DNA from 4 places in the Comamonas sp. MYb396 genome. Region 4 is predicted to be linked to each of the others. Evidence: predicted binding sites of a transcription regulator. Region 4 holds the regulator's gene; each other region holds the start of a gene.
What was found. Region 4 encodes sigma-54, which starts transcription at its own class of promoters, with help from an activator protein. Its sites were predicted from a motif close to TGGCANGNAANCTGCTTT; they were not measured.
Positions count from the first base shown of each region.

Region 1: a site for sigma-54 is predicted at 1,285-1,302, ahead of WH265_RS09770 (ammonium transporter). Genes of this name have one in related genera too.
Region 2: a site for sigma-54 is predicted at 1,654-1,671, ahead of WH265_RS24020 (TorF family putative porin). Genes of this name have one in related genera too.
Region 3: a site for sigma-54 is predicted at 1,984-2,001, ahead of WH265_RS08675 (pilin). Genes of this name have one in related genera too.

Region 1 is NZ_JBBGYU010000003.1:450,721-453,825, forward strand. It holds gene WH265_RS09770 (ammonium transporter) at 5-1,237, opposite strand; gene WH265_RS09775 (FAD-binding oxidoreductase) at 1,482-2,909, opposite strand; gene hutG (N-formylglutamate deformylase) at 3,043-3,105, opposite strand, start outside.
Region 2 is NZ_JBBGYU010000017.1:4,413-7,517, reverse strand. It holds gene WH265_RS24030 (ammonium transporter) at 1-419, opposite strand, end outside; gene glnK (P-II family nitrogen regulator) at 485-823, opposite strand; gene WH265_RS24020 (TorF family putative porin) at 867-1,598, opposite strand; partial or broken gene WH265_RS24015 (magnesium chelatase domain-containing protein) at 1,926-2,177, shown strand.
Region 3 is NZ_JBBGYU010000003.1:193,836-196,940, forward strand. It holds gene WH265_RS08670 (hypothetical protein) at 1-1,454, opposite strand, end outside; gene WH265_RS08675 (pilin) at 1,489-1,905, opposite strand; gene WH265_RS08680 (FHA domain-containing protein) at 2,222-2,902, opposite strand.
Region 4 is NZ_JBBGYU010000011.1:15,073-18,177, reverse strand. It holds gene WH265_RS21330 (aspartyl/asparaginyl beta-hydroxylase domain-containing protein) at 1-793, shown strand, start outside; gene WH265_RS21325 (RNA polymerase factor sigma-54) at 870-2,477, opposite strand; gene lptB (LPS export ABC transporter ATP-binding protein) at 2,583-3,105, opposite strand, start outside.

The sequences.
Region 1 (3,105 bases), on a different contig from region 4:
ACTCTCAATGCTGGCTTTCCTGGTGCAGGCTTTGGTCCAAGCCATCCAGCTCCTGCTGCGCCGTCACCCGCAAAGGCAGCAGCACCCGGATGATGGTCAGCAAAATAGCGGTGCCCGCTGCGCTGTAGACGGCCACAGCCGCCACGGCCACCAGCTGGTTGAGCACGGTCGCATCCACACCGGCAATGGCGCGGTCGGCAAACAAGGCGGTGAGCAGCGAGCCGGCAATGCCGCCCACGCCGTGCACGCCAAACACATCAAGCGAGTCATCCACACCCAGGCGGCGCTTGAGCCAGGTGGCGCCCCAAAAGCAGGCCACGCCCGCAATAAGGCCAATGGCGACCGCGCCGCCCACCTGCACAAAGCCGGCCGCCGGGGTAATGGCCACCAGCCCCCCAATCAGGCCAGAGAGCACGCCCAGCAAGGTGGGCGCGCCGCGCACCCACCACTCGACCAGCATCCAGGACAGCGCGCCCGCAGCGGCCGCCACCATGGTCACCAGCATCGCCAGCGCGGCACGGCCATCGGCCGACAGCGCCGAGCCGGCATTGAAGCCAAACCAGCCAATCAGCAGCAGCGCGGCGCCCATCGCCGTCCAGCCCAGGCTGTGCGGCTCAAAGGCCTGGCGGCCATAGCCCTGGCGCCGGCCCAGCATGGCCGCGCAGACGAGGGCCGAGACGCCCGCATTGACGTGCACCACCGCGCCACCGGCAAAGTCCAGCGCGCCCAGCTTGTTGAGCCAGCCATCGCTCTCCCAGACCCAGTGGGCCACCGGCGCATAGACCAGCACGCTCCACAGCCCCGAGAACAGCAGCAGCGCCGAAAAGCGCATGCGCTCGACCACGGCGCCAATGATCAAGGTGGTGGTGATGACAGCAAAGGCCATCTGGAACAGCGCATAGAGCGACTCGGGCAGATGGGGCGCCAGGTGGCTAACCGACACGGTGCCCGCTGCCGCATCCAGGCGCATCGATGAGAACCAGGCCCGGTCCAGCCCGCCCAGCCAGGCGCTGGACTTGCTGAAGGCCAGCGAATAGCCCAGCGCAAACCAGGTGAGCGCCACCACGGCCGCCACCGCAAACACGGCCACCATCGTGTTGACCACGTTCTTGCGCCGCACCAGCCCGGCATAGAAGAGCGCAATGCCCGGCAGTGTCATCAGCAACACCAGCACCGTAGAGACCAAGAGCCAGGCCGTATCGGCCTTGTCAATCGCAGCCATCTGCACCATTTGCATGCCATCCCCTTTGTACGTTGTCATCCATTGCGGGTTTGTTTCAAAAGGTAGCAGTTTCTATGCCATGGGCCGGGAAAGCGCCTGGATACGGGGCCTGCGGGCATGCGCAGGGGTGGCCAGCGCTGCCAGCTAAAGCCCGATCGCACCACATCGGTGCCCTGGGCGATGGACCAAGCCCTCAAAAGAAAGCCGGCGCTTGCATCGCTGCAGGCGCCGGTTCTGTAGGAAGGGGTTAAAGCGGGGTTCAGTCCGCCGCCAACACCTTGCCCGGGTTCATCAGCCCCAGCGGATCGAGCGCCTGCTTGATCGCCCGCATGGCGGCCAACTCCTGCGGCGTACGGCTAAAGCCCAGGTAAGGCATCTTGTGCAGGCCAATGCCATGCTCGGCCGAGACGCTGCCCTGGAACTGCTGCACCAGGCCGTACAGCACGGCTTCCAGCGCCTCGTCCTCGCCAAGGATGGTTTGGCTGTCGGTGGTCACGTGCAGGTTGCCGTCGCCCACATGGCCAAAGAACAGGCTGTGGTGGCCGGGCCAGCGCGCATCAAAGGCGGCGCGGCAGGCGGCGGCAAAGCGGCCGATATCCACCTGGGGCAGGCTGACGTCAAAGTTCACCGGAGGGTGCATGTGCGCGGTCATCTCGGCGGGTGCCTCGCGCAGCTTCCACAGGCTTTTGGCCTGCTCGCTCGATTGCGCAATCACTGCATCCACCACCTCACCGGCCTCCATGGCCTCGCCCAAGGCCTCTTCCACCGCAGCGCGCAGCGCAGCCTCGTCCTTGCCATCCACATCGATCAGCGCCTGCAGCGGGTGCTGCTGGTCAAAGGCCGGCTGCAGCTTTTGCCACTGGATGGAGGTCTGCACAAAGTCGCTCCACATCAGCTCAAACGCGGCCACGCTGTTGCCAAAACGGGCCTGCATGCGCGCCAGCACCGCCAGCGCCTCGTCAAAGCCGGGCAGCGCCACCATGCAGGTGGCCTTGGCCTGCGGGGCGGGCCGCAGGCGCAGCAGCACACGGGTGATGATGCCCAAGGTGCCCTCGGCACCGATAAAGAACTGCTTGAGGTCGTAGCCGGTGTTGTTCTTCAGCATGGGGCGCAGCATCGGCAGCACCGTGCCATCGGCCAGCACCACCTCCAGCCCCAGCACCTGCTCGCGCATCATGCCGTTTTGCAGCACGCCATTGCCGCCCGCATTGGTCGAGACATTGCCACCAATCTGGCAGCTGCCGCGCGCGCCCAGGTCCACGCCAAACACCCAGCCCGCCGCCACGGCCGCTTCCTGCACCGTCTGCAGGGTGACGCCGGCCTGCACCGTCATCAGGCCGGTGCGGGCATTCACGTCCTCGATCTGCTGCATGCGGTCCAAAGCCACCGCCACGCCCTGGGCCACTGGCACGGCCGCGCCGGCCAGGCCCGTCAGCCCGCCCTGGGGCACCACCGGCACCCGGTGGGCATGGCAGATGCGCAGCAAGGCACTGACCTCTTCGGTGCTGCGCGGGCGCAGCAGCGCCAGCGGCGGCACCGGCGGGGTTCCGCTCCAGTCGGTCCAGTACTTCTCGGGGATGGCGCCCGCGCCGCGCGAAAAGCCGTTGGGGCCCACCGCTTGCTCAAGATCGGTCCAGAAAGCCGCCGCAGGAGCGGCTGCCGCGTTGTCGGTGCTAGAGGTAGTCATAGCCCGCTATTGTCGGCCGATTTGCCTGCCGGGCGCGGTCTGCCAGCAGCAAAACCTGCTCGGTCAGTAGAGCAAAAAAAGGCATCCCTGGCCTGTAGTTACAGCCTGGGATGCCGTTGGGGCGGAACTGCGGTCAGCGTGCCGGTTGCTGCACGTAGGCCAGCAAGGTCTCCACCATGCGGCGCACATGGGGCTG
Region 2 (3,105 bases), on a different contig from region 4:
GTGATGGCGGCGAACGTGGCCTGGAACGAGACGAACACATACTCCGGCACGGTGGCCATCGCACCCGACAAGGTATCGGGCGTGATGCCCATCAGGAACACCTTGCCGAAGTCGCCAAAGAAGTTGCCTTCACCGGAGAAGGTCAGCGAGTAGCCGTAGATGGTCCACAGCACGGTGATCAGCGAGAAGATCGTGAACACCTGGGCCAGCACCGACAGCATGTTCTTGCTGCGCACCAGACCGCCATAGAACAGCGCCAGACCCGGGATGACCATCAGGATCACCAGCATGGTCGAGGTCATGATCCAGGCGGTATCGCCTGCATTCAGAACGGGAGCTGCCGCATCGGCCGCAGCCGCGTTGCCCGCAGTGGCCAGTGCCACTGCCGCCAGCCCTGCCAAGGAAAGAAGTCGTCTCATGTTGTTCACACCTTCAAGATAAATTGGCTTGTTGCGCGCGCCTTGCCAGCGCGGAGCGCTGTTTTTTAGATCGCGTTCGGGCCGGTTTCGCCGGTACGGATACGCACCACCTGCTCCAGCGGCGAGACAAAGATCTTGCCGTCGCCGATCTTGCCGGTGCGCGCTGCGTTCTCGATGGCCTCGATCACCCGGTCCACCAGGTCCTCGGCCACCGCAATCTCCAGCTTCACCTTGGGCAGGAAGTCCACCACGTACTCGGCGCCTCGGTACAGCTCGGTATGGCCCTTCTGACGGCCAAAGCCCTTGACCTCGCTCACCGTGATGCCTTGCACCCCAATATCGGACAGCGCCTCACGCACTTCATCGAGCTTGAAGGGCTTGATCACCGCCACTACCAGTTTCATGTTCATAGTCTCTCCTGTCGTCACTTATTGCAGCGGCGCTGCATCAAAAAGCCTTGGTCAGCGACACGATCGCGCGACCCTTGTTCACAAAGCCAAAGGCACCCGTCTTGTTGGCGCCCACCCAGGCGGCGCTCAGCGAGAAGCCGTCACCCAGGTCGTAGGCACCGCCCACGCTGTAGTCCAGGTAGTTGGGCACGCCCAGGTCCTTGATGTCGCTCGAAAAGCGCGTGTAGCCCACGGCCAGCTTCAAGGTCGTCTTGGGCGCCACTTCCTGGGCAAATGCCACATTCAGGTAACCGGTGTTGCGGCCCTTGTACGTGCTGTCGTACTTGGTGCCGGCCCAGCCAAAGTAATCCTTCGACACGGTGTGCGAGTACTTCACGGTCACGGGACCCAAGGTGCCCGAGCCATACAGTTCGGTGGTGTTGCCCAGCGTGTTGCCGGGGTAGACATAGGTCAGCAGACCCACATCCCAGTCCACATCAGCGGCCTTGAACTTGTAGCCACCGTAGAAATCCATCTCCAGCTTGTTGTTGTCGAGCCAGTCGACGGTGGAGTTCCAGTTCCCCACATAAAAGCCGCTGTCGCCAAAGGCGTAGTCGACCCCTCCCTGGAGTGCGGGCTTGACCCATTGGGCACTAGAGGACTTCTGGTCCTGACCGCGGAACTTGTAGTTCGTGGTCACGCTCACATTGGCGGTCAGCTGCGCGCTTGCCACCATTGGCAGCGCCAGGAACGCTGCACCCGCCACCACCATCCAGCCTCTGTTGCTCATTGCCATTGCCACACTCCTTGTTGATGAATTCGACCCATCCGTTTGTGGCAAGCACAATGCACAGAGCGTGCCAAACCCAGCGCTACCCGCTGCGTTGCGCGCACCAGACAAGCGCAGCGCGCTATATTTTTTTGCAAATGCTTACGTTCTGAGCCGCCACAGGGCGGGCGGGGGCGCGGGATGGCAGGCCGGCGCCGCCGCCACGCCGGCCCCGGGCTGTCGCCACTTGTTGCTGCCAGCGACTTTTGCGATGCTGGTGGCAGCCGTGCCTCCAAGAGGTGCTTCGCAATGCACCAAAAAGGTGCAAAACCACAAGGAAGCCCGCCCATGAGTCTCGCCGTGGTGCACAGCCGGGCCCTGGTCGGGCTCACCGGCCATCCCGTCAGTGTTGAAGTCCATCTGGCCAATGGCCTGCCCAGCTTTACCCTGGTCGGCCTGGCCGATCTGGAAGTGAAGGAAGCGCGCGAGCGCGTGCGCTCGGCGCTGCAAAACAGCGGGCTGGAGTTTCCGCACAACAAGCGCATCACCGTCAACCTGGCACCGGCCGATCTGCCCAAGGAGTCGGAACGATATAAGTTGCGTAACACTTGCTTAATAACATTAGCCCGCATGTGCACTGCACATTTGTAAAGCAAGTGATGCAGCCACTTGCTTCAATTTCGCAGAAATATTTTTGAAGGTAGCAACGACGATCGTTGAAGGCGCTACTTGCTACGCCGAACATACAAACAAAGCGCTTTCGAGTGGCCTTCAGAACGTATAGACACTCGTCATTAATTAGCTGCTGCACCACCTTCTCAGATATGAACACGTACAGCCTGTTCAGTGTGGCCAGCATCTCGCGGCCAAAGTTTCGCAAGGGGTTCCCACGCCGTTGGCAGAGGAAATGAACCCTGCGTTTGGCGTCATAACAACAGCCACAGCCAACGTGAGCACACGTGTTTCACTTCGCCCGCGTTTTCGACTAATATCGGGGCATGATCGGGCATGAGCCTCCTCGATCTTTAAACATACATTGAGGTCCGCGTAGCACTGCCCACGGTCGGCTTATAAAGAGCAAGTAGTGGGAAAGTTAGGTAGCGGCTAACTATTTGGACAACTTAGTTGTCGTCCATTTTTGAGATCGGCTCACGAGCACTTTAGCTCCTGTCCGTGATGTGTAAGCGCCAGGCGACTCTGTTTTCCTGAACGCGACTAGAAAGCCAGATCCGTTGATCTGGCTTTCGCCTTTAGATCCCTGCGTTTACTATGCAGATTAATTCGTTGATAGGATGGATGATCCCACTGACTAAGTGCATCAGCGAACCTAATGCTGCAGCAATGTGCATTTGCGGTCAACAAAAGGATGGATCACTATGGCAACGCACAGTCAATCCAAGACCTCGCGACTAGATCCATCTTCTACCCCAGAGCCAGTAGGCTACGAACTAGACGATGGACCTCTGAGCGAGGCCCAAATCCAAGCGATCCAGAAGTTGGCCGACCAGCAAGCGTTTACTGGAGCGTC
Region 3 (3,105 bases), on a different contig from region 4:
GTTCTTTCTATGAAACTATTTGCAACCCTGAAGGCCTCTTCAGTTCTGTGAAGAGTTAAAAGGTCATTAACCGCAGATTGTTGAGCTCTGGTTGAGCCAGGATTACTAATTCGCCAAACTTCGTTAGCGACAAATGGTGAACCCCATAATTTTGTTATTTGCTGAAGAGTTATTATAATAAATATAAAATACAGCACACCTAAAAGCACTACAACAATTCTCTTTTCATAGAATTTCAAAAGGCCGAAAAATATATAAATCAGCAAAAAACAAAAACCCAATACCGCCAAGTAGTTTCGATGCTCAAAATATAACTCCAACGGTATGAATGTCGACTCAATCTGATGACAACCAAGAAACCAAAATACAGCAAATAATGTATATTTTAATATGTTTTTTTGGAACTCATTTTTGACGCGGGAAAACAGAAATACTCCACCACCTATCACTGCAAGCCAAGCCGCGGCAGCTATATATGGCAACAACATGCTCCAAGAATATACAGAATGACCATCATGGTACGGGCCTAGTAGAAAAGTACGCGGCAAAAATGATTGCCGCATGTACTCCCAAAGGATTATTGATTCACTTGCCAGCCTTTCAGAAAGAGAGAAATCTCTATTGAATTTATAATTATTCTGAATACCATCCCAGCTAATATAAAGATGCACAAATAAAAGTAGGGTAACAATTAATCCTGCGATTGATAGCCATGCCGCCCACAAAATTTTTCTTCCACGCCCCGCACTACTCCACGACTTTTTATCAATGAAAAAGAAAAACTCAACCAATGCAACCAATGTTGCAACCATCACACCATTTTCTTTAGAAAAATAAGCCAATAAGCCACCAATAAGCAGCAGTGCACTTATAAAAAATATATTTAAAACTGAAGGAATAGAGTGCGTATTTTTATCTCTAACAAGAACATAACCATACAAGGTCAACAGCACAAAAAAAGCTGACACATGCGTCATGCGCTGTACTGGCAACAAAATGCCGCTAGCATGAATAGGTAATAGCAACCACAAAATTGCTCCTAGTGCACTCATGTAGGAAGACAGGTTACTCAAAACGCTATCTTTTTGATAGAGTCTTCGAATAAATAGAAAAATCAACATCCCATTGACGCAATGGAGAATTAGAGTAGTTTTTGAAAACCCCCATGGATTCTTCGGCCAGTCAGCATAGTTCGCCAAAAATGTTACAAGGGAAATAACGCGCCCACCAGGCCCCGCCACTCCACCAAATAGAAAATCAATCAGGCCATCGCGTGAACTCACGTCCGCTAGTCCGCGTAAGTTGATATAGTCATCAAAGCCCCACATCATTCCTTCTGCCTGTTTGTAAAGGAGAAATGCAATGGTGATTCCAGTAATCAAAATACCAAGAGGAATAAGACGTATTTTCACCGAACCAATACTCATAATGTAGTCATAAAAAAAGCCCGACATATGTCGGGCTTTTAGGAATTATACTAAGAAAGTATCAACGGAATGCGGAAGCACGGTACTTTTCAGCGAAGCTGCAAGTTCCCTTCCAAGTGACACTGCCGCCTGCATCAGTGGGCGTGATAGAGCACGTACCTGTGGCAACCTTGCTATTGACTTTGTTGCCGTAGGTCGCTTCAATAACACCATTAGCTTTAACGAGGACCTGCGTCACATATGAGCCACGAATCGATCCTGCGGCAGCTACGCCAGCGGAACCATTGCTAGCAGGAAAGCGACCGCGTTCAGACCAAAAATCGATAACACCATTCTTGGCACCGCCCATCAAAACCGGACCTTCCGACACTTGCGTACGGATGGTGTAGTCTTGGTAAGCAGGCAGAGCGATAGCAGCCAAAATACCGATAATCGCCACAACGATCATCAGTTCGATCAGGGTGAAACCCTTTTGCATAGTACGCAGCATGTTGAATCCTCTCTATGTAACCAGTGATTAGGTAGCCTTGTCGAACTGACTTGGCGTGTGGTGTAGACAGCAAGTGCTGTGCCAACTTCTCAGCGCCTGCAGGGCGCGGCCCGCGCTGACAAAAATGCGGCGTTTTGTTAACTTATTGTGGAAGACGTTCATAAATGTCACCCCGCTATGCGTTCTGTCATTTTTGTCACCTCGACCGATAGCGCTGTACGGTGAATCCGCGAAGAACCAACAAAAAATGGCACCCGCAGGTGCCATTGTCTAAGGTGAGCCAACCTAAGCTGCTAGACGCAGCCTACCCCAAAAACTCATAAGCCATCCCCGCCAGCTCAATCCTATCCCCCTTGTGCATCGACAGCCCCACGCCATTGAGCGCCTGGCCATTGAGCACCACATCGGCCGAGCCGTCAACCTTGGTGGCGATATAGCCCTTGCCGCGCTTGGTCAGCGCAGCAACAGCGATCCCAGGGCGGCCAACAGTGGTGACGACCTTGGACAGGATGATGTCTTCGCTGGCGCCGCTGACGGCGCGCAGGTAGGGGCTGGGGGTGTAGGGCTGCTCTTCGGCAGGGGGGAAGTCGGCGGGGACCGTGGGGCTGTCTTCGCCGTGGTCGGCATGGGCGGGCTTGGCCGTCAGGCTGCCGGCTTCGCTGGCATGCATGTAATGGCTTTCGGGCACGAGAGAGTTCATCAAAAAGCGGATGCGGCATTTGCCGATGTCCAGCAGGTCACCGCTTTGCAGCACCTGGCGGCGCACCTTCAAGCCGTTGACCTTGGTGCCATTGGTGCTGCCCAGGTCTTCGACGACGACGATGCCGATCTTCTTCTCATAGGTGAAGGCCACATGCTCGCCGCTGACCGCCATGTCGGTCAGCACGATGTCGTTGGTGGAACGGCGCCCCAGGGTGGCCCTGGACTCCGTCAGCATGTAGTCCTGGATCACCACTCCATCTAATGAAACTATGAGTCTTGGCATATTGATAAACCTCGTCACGATTATATGCACATAAGCTATACAAATGACACTTTCGATACGCGGTTGACAAAGGATCACGATGTGTTGGGTGCTACCGGATTTTAGTTACGGGTTTACCCTTGATTCCCCTTGATGACTGATGCCGATCAATGCGTTGGCTGCTGCAGGCGCTCTTTCCCCTTGACGATGCACCCTCTCTGCAG
Region 4 (3,105 bases):
CAATGTGTTCATGCTGATGTTCAGCAAGGTACCGCGCACGCCCTACCTGCCCACCAGCACCTTCCCCGACCTGGCCCCACTGCAGGCCCACTGGCGCGAGATCCGCGAAGAGGCCATCGGCCTGCACCAGGCCATGCAGATCAAGGCGGCGGCCAACAACGACGACGCGGGCTTCAACTCCTTCTTCAAGACCGGCTGGAAGCGCTTCTACCTGAAGTGGTATGGCCAGGCCCACCCGTCTGCGATGGAGCTGTGCCCCAAGACCACGGCGCTGGTGCAGTCCATCCCCGGCATCAAGGCCGCCATGTTTGCCGAGCTGCCACCCGGCGCCAAGCTCAACCTGCACCGCGATCCCTATGCCGGCTCGCTGCGCTACCACCTCGCCGTGCTGGCGCCCAATGATGACCGCTGCATGATCGAGGTCGATGGCACGCCCTACAGCTGGCGCGAGGGCGAAGGCGTGATCTTTGACGAGACCTTTATGCACTGGGCCGAGAACGGCTCCGAAGGCAACCGCATCGTGCTGTTCTGCGATGTCGAGCGCCCGATGACCAATGGCTTTGCACAGTGGCTCAACCGCTGGCTGGGCACGCATGTGGTGGCTGCTGCCAGCTCGCCCAACAACGAAGGCGATCCGCGCGGCTTCATCAGCCGCATCTTCAAGATCTCGTTCTACATGGGCCAGTACCGCCGCCGCTTCAAGGCCTGGAACAAGACCGCCTACAAGCTCACCAAGTTCGGCCTGATGCTGGCCGTACTGGCCTTGTTCATCTGGTGGCTGTGGCCGAAGTAAAACGGCGCCATCCGAAAGCAAAAACCGCAGTGCATAACGCAACTGCGGTTTTTTTATGGGCCCGGGCTGCTTGCGTTTACAGCGCCTTGCGCAGGCTGGCCGGCGGGATGCGCATCGCCTCGCGGTACTTGGCCACCGTGCGGCGCGCGCATTCAATGCCCTGGGCCTGCAGCAGATCGGCGATTTTTGCATCCGACAGCGGCTTCTTCGCGCTTTCCTCGTCCAGCAGCTGCTTGATCAGCGCCTTGACGGCCGTGCTCGACGCGCTGCCGCCTGTCTCGGTGCCCAGGCCCGAGCCAAAAAAGTACTTGAGCTCAAACGTGCCCTGCGGCGTGGCCATGTACTTGGCCGTCGTCACGCGGCTGATGGTGGATTCGTGCAGGCCCAGCTCATCGGCAATCTCGCGCAGCACCATGGGGCGCATCGCCAGCTCGCCATGCACAAAGAAATTGCGCTGGCGCTCGACGATGGCCTGCGAGACGCGCAAGATGGTGTCAAAGCGCTGCTGGATGTTCTTGATGAACCAGCGCGCCTCCTGCAGCCGCTGCTGCAGCGCGCCATGGCCTTCGCTGCCCTTGTGGCTGCGCAAGGCATTGGCGTAGACATCCTGCACGCGCAGGCGCGGCATCACCTCGGCATTGAGCTGCACGCTGAAACCGGGCACCGGCAGGCCGCGCTCATTGCTGGGTCGCACGATGACATCGGGGATGATGGTGTTGCGGTCCACATCGGCATAGGGCCGGCCGGGGCGGGGTTCGAGCTTGGCGATCAGCGCCAGCGCGCTGCGCACCGCCGCCTCGTTACAGCCGGTCAGCTGCACCAGCTTGCGCACATCACGGCGCGCCAGCAGATCAAGGGACTCCTGGCAGACCAGCAAGGCAGTCTCCAGCGCCAGCGCATCGGCCTCGGGCGTGTCCGAGCCCTCTTCATCCAAGAGGCGCTGCTGGGCCTTGATCTGCAGCTGCATGCACTCGGACAGGTTGCGCGCGCCCACACCAATCGGCTCCAGGCTTTGCAGCAAGCGCAGCGCCACGGTCAGGTGGTGCAGCAGCGCCTCGTAGCGCTCGGGGTCCGAGGCATCGCCAAAGCTTTGCGCGAGCTCGGCCAGCGTTTCTTCGAGGTAGCCGTCGTCGTTCAGCGATTCGATCAGAAAGTAGAGTGCGGCCCGGTCTTCCTGGCACAGGCGCAGCGACAAGGCCTGGCGGTGCAGCACATCCTGCAGGCTCAGGTGCTCGCTGCGCCGGTCGGACATCGGCGTCTCGTCGTCGTCATCGCCTGCGCTGGAGCGGGCGGGCAGATCGCCGCCCCACTCTTCCCAGTCCGATGCCGAATCGCCGGCAGCGGCCTCGGCATCGACGCCGGTTTCCTTGCCCGCAGCAAAATCCAGCGGCTGGTCGGAGGTTCCGGGCTCGAAATCGCTGCTGTTGTTGGTGTCGGCGCTGGCAGCAGTATCGGCAACCTTGTCGGCTGCTTCTGCAGCTTCGGCAGATTCAGCGGCTTCTTTACCGGCTTCGGCCTCGGTTGCCTCTTCGCCCTCACGCTCCAGAAACGGGTTTTCGTCGAGCATCTGCTCGACTTCCTGCGTCAGCTCCTGCGTGGACAGCTGCAACAGGCGAATCGACTGCTGCAGCTGGGGCGTCAGGGTCAGATTCTGCGATACGCGCAGCGACAGCGACGGCATCATGGCTGCGCCTTTGCAGCGGCTGCGGCAGTTGGCAACAGATCAGCCCTACCGGGCCCGCAACGCGGGTCGGTAGCTTGGCTGGCACGCCCGCCAAGGCGTGCGGTGTCACATACGGAAATGTTCACCCAGATACACCCTCCGGACCTCTGCGTTCTCCACAATCTCTTGCGGCGTCCCGGCGGCCAGCACCTTGCCATCGCTGATGATGCAGGCATGGTCACAGATACCCAGGGTTTCGCGCACATTGTGGTCGGTGATCAGCACGCCAATGCCGCGCTCCTTGAGGAAGGCGACAATGCGCTGGATCTCGATCACGGCGATGGGGTCGATGCCGGCGAAGGGCTCGTCGAGCAAGATGAAACGGGGCTGGGTGGCCAGTGCACGGGCGATCTCGACGCGGCGGCGCTCACCGCCGGACAGCGCCACCGACGGTGACTCGCGCAGGTGCTCGACCCGCAGCTCCTGCAGCAGCGCGGTGAGCTGGCGCTCGACCTCGGCGCGCGAGAGCGGCTTGCCATGCTCATCCTTTTGCAGCTCCAGCACGGCGCGCACATTGTCCTGCACGCTGAGCTTGCGAAAGATCGAGGCTTCCTGCGGCAGGTAGGACAGGCCCAGCTGCGAGCGCTGG